Regions from separate parts of the Stutzerimonas sp. CXK-1 genome, predicted to be linked through region 1. Evidence: predicted binding sites of a transcription regulator. Region 1 holds the regulator's gene; each other region holds the start of a gene.
What was found. Region 1 encodes FliA, which starts transcription of late flagellar genes. Its sites were predicted from a motif close to CTAAAGTTTNNNNNNNNNNNGCCGNTAA; they were not measured.
Positions count from the first base shown of each region.

Region 2: flgM (flagellar biosynthesis anti-sigma factor FlgM) is a predicted target of FliA. The motif match lies at 999-1,026, and genes of this name have one in related genera.
Region 3: AC0KXH_RS03510 (methyl-accepting chemotaxis protein) is a predicted target of FliA. The motif match lies at 913-940, and genes of this name have one in related genera.

Region 1 covers NZ_CM173217.1:2,574,035-2,576,295, reverse strand. Annotated here, with positions in the region: gene fleN (flagellar synthesis regulator FleN) at 34-864, shown strand; gene fliA (RNA polymerase sigma factor FliA) at 882-1,607, shown strand; gene AC0KXH_RS12045 (chemotaxis response regulator CheY) at 1,680-2,054, shown strand; gene AC0KXH_RS12040 (protein phosphatase CheZ) at 2,078-2,261, shown strand, end outside.
Region 2 covers NZ_CM173217.1:1,394,365-1,396,625, forward strand. Annotated here, with positions in the region: gene AC0KXH_RS06610 (flagellar brake protein) at 1-66, opposite strand, end outside; gene AC0KXH_RS06615 (flagella synthesis protein FlgN) at 139-609, opposite strand; gene flgM (flagellar biosynthesis anti-sigma factor FlgM) at 638-874, opposite strand; gene flgA (flagellar basal body P-ring formation chaperone FlgA) at 1,072-1,827, opposite strand; gene AC0KXH_RS06630 (chemotaxis protein CheV) at 1,896-2,261, shown strand, end outside.
Region 3 covers NZ_CM173217.1:737,113-739,373, forward strand. Annotated here, with positions in the region: gene ampE (regulatory signaling modulator protein AmpE) at 1-810, shown strand, start outside; gene AC0KXH_RS03510 (methyl-accepting chemotaxis protein) at 1,028-2,261, shown strand, end outside.

The DNA of each region.
Region 1 (2,261 bases):
CCCCTTGGGCCTGCTACATATGGGCGTTTGAAGATGGGTATGCATCCCGTACAGGTGATTGCGGTGACCGGCGGCAAAGGTGGCGTCGGCAAGACCAATGTGTCGGTCAATCTGGCACTGGCCCTGGCCGATCTCGGTCGCCGCGTCGTATTGCTCGACGCCGACCTCGGCCTGGCCAACGTCGATGTGCTGCTGGGTTTGACCAGCAAACGCACGCTGGCCGATGTGATCGCCGGTGAGTGCGACCTGCGTGACGTGCTCATCCAGGGGCCAGGCGGCATCCGCATCGTGCCGGCCGCCTCCGGTACCCAGAGCATGGTCCAGCTCTCGACCCTGCAGCATGCCGGTCTGATCCAGGCCTTCAGCGAGCTGGGCGATGAGCTCGATGTGCTGATCATCGACACCGCCGCCGGTATCGGCGATGCCGTGGTGAGCTTCGTGCGTGCCGCCCAGGAAGTCTTGTTGGTGGTCACCGATGAGCCGACGTCCATCACCGACGCCTATGCGCTGATCAAGCTGCTCAATCGCGACTACGGCATCAGCCGCTTCCGTGTGCTGGCCAACATGGCCCACGCGCCGCAGGAAGGCCGCAACCTGTTCGCCAAGCTGACCAAGGTCACCGAGCGATTTCTCGATGTCGCGCTGCAATATGTCGGCGCGATTCCCTACGATGAGTCGGTGCGCAAGGCCGTGCAGAAGCAGCGCGCCGTCTACGATGCCTATCCTCGGGCGAAGTCCTCGCTGGCGTTCAAGGCCATTGCGCAGAAGGTCGATACCTGGCCATTGCCTGCCACCCCGCGTGGGCACCTGGAGTTCTTCGTCGAGCGACTGATCAATCCAGGCACTGCCGGGAACCACGAATGAAAACTGCCGGATCCGCTATGTATTACAGCAAGGCACACGAAAAGGATGCGCAATATCGCCTGATCGATCAGTACGCCCCGCTGGTCAAGCGCATCGCCTACCACCTGCTGGCCCGCCTTCCGGCGAGCGTGCAGGTCGACGACCTCATCCAGGCAGGGATGATCGGGCTGCTGGAAGCGGCAAAGAAATACGACTCGGGCAAGGGCGCCAGCTTTGAAACCTACGCCGGCATCCGCATCCGCGGCACCATGCTCGACGAGGTGCGCAAGGGCGACTGGGCGCCCCGTTCGGTGCACCGCAACTCGCGCATGGTCAGCGAGGCGATCCGCGGCATCGAAGCCAGAACCGGGCGTGACGCTAAAGATCACGAGGTTGCGGCCGAACTTAAGTTGAGCCTCGACGAGTACTACGGGATTCTGGGCGATACGCTTGGCAGCCGGCTTTTCAGCTTCGACGATCTGCTGCAGGAAGGCGAGCACGGCGAACTGAACGAGGATGCCGGCAGCGCGCACCCGGAACCCTTCCGCGACCTCGAAGACGAGCGTTTTCAGCAGGCCCTGGCCGATGCCATCGCCAATCTGCCCGAGCGGGAAAAGCTGGTGCTGTCGCTGTATTACGACGAAGAGCTGAATTTGAAAGAAATCGGTCAAGTGCTGGGCGTCAGCGAATCGCGCGTAAGCCAGCTGCATAGCCAGTGTGCCGCGCGTCTGCGGGCGCGCCTTGGCGAGTGGCGTGCCGCCTGATCGACTGTATTGCTGCGAGACGTGCTCGGTTGCCGAGATTTTGGAATTACGGAGGTCGACTTGGACAAGAACATGAAAATCCTCATCGTCGATGACTTCTCGACGATGAGACGCATCATCAAGAACCTCTTGCGTGATCTGGGGTTCACCAATACGGCCGAGGCCGACGACGGCACCACGGCCTTGCCGATGCTCAAGAGCGGCAGTTTCGATTTTCTGGTGACTGACTGGAACATGCCCGGCATGAGCGGCATCGACCTGCTGCGCCAGGTGCGTGCCGATGAGCGCCTCAAGCATCTGCCGGTACTGATGGTCACCGCTGAAGCCAAGCGCGATCAGATCATCGAAGCGGCCCAGGCCGGGGTCAACGGCTATGTGGTCAAGCCCTTCACCGCCCAGGTGCTCAAGGAAAAGATCGAGAAGATCTTCGAGCGCGTCAACGGCTGAAGCAGCAACGCCGCGAGGGCACTATGACGCAAGCAGATCAAAGCCTGGCAGAGTTCGAAGCGACTCTGAAGGCCAACGCCCCCAAGTTGATTGAAAGCCTGCAGCAGGGTCGTTTCGACGAAGCGACGCAGATGTTCAATGAGCTCAGCCAGGCGCGCAACCACAGCCTTTATCAGGAAGTCGGCAAGCTCACCCGCGAGCTGCACA
Region 2 (2,261 bases), 1.2 Mb from region 1:
TTCGAGTGGGGCGGTCAGAACCTTCGGGGGTTGCGGACCGGCTTCGTCAAAGAACGGATTCGACACGTCCGCTGTTCTCCAGCACTAGGCAATGCTGCGTAACGGGCCTGGGCCCGAGCATCCTTAGAGTTGTAATGGTCACGCCTGGCTCAGCGGCCGGTGCTGGCTGCTTCTGGCGGTGGCGCCACGACGATTGTACAGGTCGGGCGTTTCGTTGCTGCCTTGCAGAATGGCGAGCAAGCTGCCGACGGCACCCTGATTGGCGCGAATCAGTCGCCCGTTGCGTTCGTTGGCGGCTTGGCAGTCTTGCAGCAGCGCCTCAAGCTCGGACGAGCGGGCCAGAATGGCGTCACCCTGCGAGGAGATCGAAGCAAACGCTTCCAGCCCGCTACGGTCATTGCTCAACTGGCGCTCAGTGAGCATCCTGCTGCGCTCGACGCCATGCTGACCGAGCAGCGCTAACAGAGGCTGCTTTTTCGTCAGAATAATTTCCAGCTCGGCCAGGTTTCGCTCGGCGAGTGCCGCGAGTTCGTGCTCGATCAGTTCGAGCAGTTGCTGGGCGGTATCGATGTCATCGACAAGTTGTTGCAGCAGATTATCGTCGTGCATTTCGAGCCTGGCTGGATCTACCTCGGGGTTACTGCTGCGATTCGAAGGCGGTCAGCTTGGCGGCCAGGCGCTTCGGATCGATCTCATAAGTGCCATCGGAAATCGCTTGGCGAATGCGCTCGACACGCGCCTGGTCGACGACCGGCTGCTGACTGAGCTGCTCGGTGGCCTGCTGCAGCCGCTGCGCTTCCGGGCTCAGCTGTACCGGCTCGCCGGCTGCAGCGCCGGTCTCCGGGCTGCTCACCGCGTTGTCGGAAGGTTGCATCGCAGTCGGGCGCTCACTGCCTTGAATCTGATTGCTACGGCTGGCGCCGGGGCCGGCGGGGCCATTGGGTCTGTTGAAGTCGATAACCATGATGCAAACCTCGAGAATCAGTACGCTTGCCTGGCTTTCGGCGTGGCGTGCTGAAACTTTAGTATTTTTTCTGGCGCCGCGGAGAAAAGCGTCGAGCCTGTGACGCGTTACATCGCGGCCTCGACCTGCCCGGGGCCGGTCACGCGAGCTCTGACTATACGCCCCGAGCGAAGATTCTTCACGCGGATCTGCTCGCCAGGCGCTCCGTCGGTTAACGCCTCGCCTGGCATGCGCACGTTGACCGATTGATTCCCGGCCGAGATAACGACCTGGTCGCCCCTGCGTATTACCTCGGCCAGCTCCAGCATTGCTGGCGTCAGCACCTGGCCTGGTTGCACGATGCGGGTGAGTTTGGTCCCTGCGACTTGCGCTGGGGTCGTCAGGTAACCCTGGGTGAGCAGCGAGATGTCGCGTTCCGCCTCGCTGATATCGCTATCGCCAAGTGCCGCGCCGCGTTGGAGGGCCTTATTGGTAACCAGGACCTTGCGGTACAGCTTGACCTGGGCTGGGACGAACACTGACCAGGGTGAGCTACCGCTACAGCTGACTCTCAAGGTCACGCGGCCCACTGGCTGATCGGGGCTTTCCAATTGTGCGCTAAGGGGTGCGTCGCAATAGGCCAGGCGCAGGCGCGGGTCGAGACGGCTGAAGTGAATTTCCCGCCGGCCGTCGATGGCGCTACGCTGTAAATAATTGTCCACTGCTTGCTCAAGAAAGCTGCGGGCGGCGTCGATAAGTTGATCAGGATGAGTCATGGCTTCGGCGTGCGCGCCGTTGCTGACGGACAATAGCAGGACCGGCCAGGCGAGTATTTGCTTACGCCTGGAGGTTAGATGTCGAGAAATAGTCATTCGCCTGTTCATGCCGTGTTGGTTGCAAAGTACATGCCCGCGTGGCGAACGTCGTTCATTTGATCAGAGAGGTCACTGGCATGGCCGGTGTTTTGGATTCGGTTAATCAGCGCACTCAGCTGGTGGGGCAAAACCGGCTCGAATTGCTGCTGTTTCGCCTGGACGGCGCGCAGCTCTATGGAATCAACGTGTTCAAGGTCAAGGAAGTGCTGCCTTGTCCCAAATTGACCCATATGCCGCAGTCAGCACCCGTCATTCGCGGTGTGGCTTCGATTCGGGGCAGCACGCTGCCAATCCTCGATCTTGCATTGGCAACCGGCAAATCCAGCCTTCAGGATGCCGGCAACAGCTTCGCCATCATTACCGAATACAACAATCGTACGCTCGGCTTCCTGGTGCGGTCCGTGGAGCGCATCGTCAACATGAACTGGGAAAAGATTCTCCCG
Region 3 (2,261 bases), 1.8 Mb from region 1:
GCACTGCTGGTGGAGAAATTCTCCGACTGGCGCGGGCGTATCCAGCACGATGCTCCCTGGCTGGCGCAGTTGCGTCGCCTGGAGAACAACCCCCGCCTGGCCGCTGCGCCCTGGCTGCTACTGGCGATCCTGGTGCTGCTGCCGGTACTGCTGCTCGGCCTGCTGCTGATGGCGCTGCAGCCGCTGGCCTATGGCTGGCTGTTGCTGCCGCTGCACCTGCTGGTGTTGCTCTATTCGCTCGGTCGCGGGCATGCCAAGCGCGAGCTGGGGCCGTTCCGCGACGCCTGGCGCCGCGGTGATCTGGAAGCCGCCGAACTCGTGGCCGAACGGGATCTCGAACTGAGCGCTGACAGCCCCGACGAGCTGTCGCGGGCGGTCGAGCATCGGCAGCTCTGGCGCGGTTATCAGGACTTCTTCGCAGTGGTGTTCTGGTACCTGCTGCTGGGGCCGATGCTGGCGCTGGCCTACCGGCTGCTGGCGCTGGCCGAGCGGCATGCGCGGGTCGAGGCGGTGCGCGAACAGGCCGCCCAGCTGCGCCACGGCCTGGACTGGCTGCCAGTGCGCGTGCTGGTGGCGAGCTTCGCGCTGGTCGGCAACTTCAGCGCAGCCAGCCGTGTGCTGCTGCAGGAACTGCTCAACTGGGACATCCCGGCGTGCCGTCTGCTGGCCGAGGCCGGCCCGCTGGCCGCCGACCTGCCAGCAAGCTCATCGCACGACGCCGTTGCCCGGCTGGATATCCTCGCGGCGCTGCTGGTGCGCTCGCGGGTGCTCTGGTACGCGGCCGTCGCGCTCTGGGTGATTCTCCTCTGAGGCACGAATGCCTCGCCATCGTTGCCGTCGATGAAGGCTCTGGCACGGGCCTTCCGACGCGGTCCTCTGCCTGGCGACGTTGCACTGTCATTTGGCCATTACCTTAAGTTACACAGCGCCCAACCGATATCCCGTATAAGTCGGCTCGATCCTCCTGACGAACCCTGCTGTGGCCCCATGCCGCAAGCACATACCAATAAGACCTGGGAGACGTCGTGTGAAAAGCCTGTTGTATCCAGCAGTCGCATTCATGAATCGCCTGAGCTTCGGCATGAAGTTCAGCTTGGTCAGTCTTCTGTTCTTCGTTCCCATGGCGCTGACCAACTTCTATCTGGTCCGCGACTCCTATCGCGAATTCGTCGGGACCCGCAGCGAGCTGCAGAGCCTCGAGCTGCTCGGCGCCGCGCTTCGCCTGCGGCGCGACCTGGAGGACTGGCACGACCTGGTGCAGGTCGAGGCGATCATTGGCCAGACCGGCAACGTGCAGACCCTCAACGCTCGCCTGCAGGATGTCGAGGGGCGGCTGGCCAGCGGCCTGCAGGCGTTGCAGCCGGTGAGCAGCGATCCGCAGCAGGTCACCGAATTCAATACCCGCCGCGATCAGATGCAACGCGCACTCGGCGAGGCCCAGGCCGAGCAATCGCTGCAATCCAAGGCGGCGATGGCCGGCAGTCTGCTGGGTAGTTCGCAGGTCATCATCAAGCTGATCGCCAGCCAGTCGGGGCTCAGCCAGGATGCCGAGCGCGAAGTGCGCCTGCTCGCCGAACTGCTGACCAGCGTCACGCCGACCATCACCTCGGTGCTGGGTGAAGGGCGTGCCGTGGGGGCCTACACCTTTGGTCAGGGTTATCTCAACTCCGAGGCCAGCAACATCCTCGATGGTCTGGTGCAGGAGCTGGAAAAACTGCAGACGCAGTACCAGGCGCAGCTGCAGGACGCCGTCGACAGCTCGTCGGCCGCGCGCGCGCGCCTGGCCGAGCTGGCGGCGCTGAGCGGTGCCTCGCTGGGCGCGAGCAGCGAAATCATCCAGGATGAAGTGATCCTCGCCGATGCACTGGACCGCCCCTGGGATGCGTTCTATGAGCGCATCAACAACGAGATGGCCAAGACCTACGAACTCAACGACGCGGTGCTCGATTTCCTCGATCAGCGCCTGCAGCAGCGCCTGGCCGACAAGCGGCTGCTGATGGGACTGCTGCTCGCGGCATTGGTGGTGGTGTTCCTGCTGGTTGCCTATCTGTATGGCGCCTTCTACGTCTCGACCCGGGCTTCGCTCAATGCGCTCGGCCGGATCATGGACAAGGTCGCCGATGGCGACATGACGGTGCGTTACCAGGTGGTCAGCCGCGACGAGCTGGGCGAACTCGGGCAAGTGTTCAATGCGACCGTGGCGCGCATCCGCGAGCTGATCGAGCGTGTCGGCCATACCGTCGGCGAAGTCGAGCGCCAGG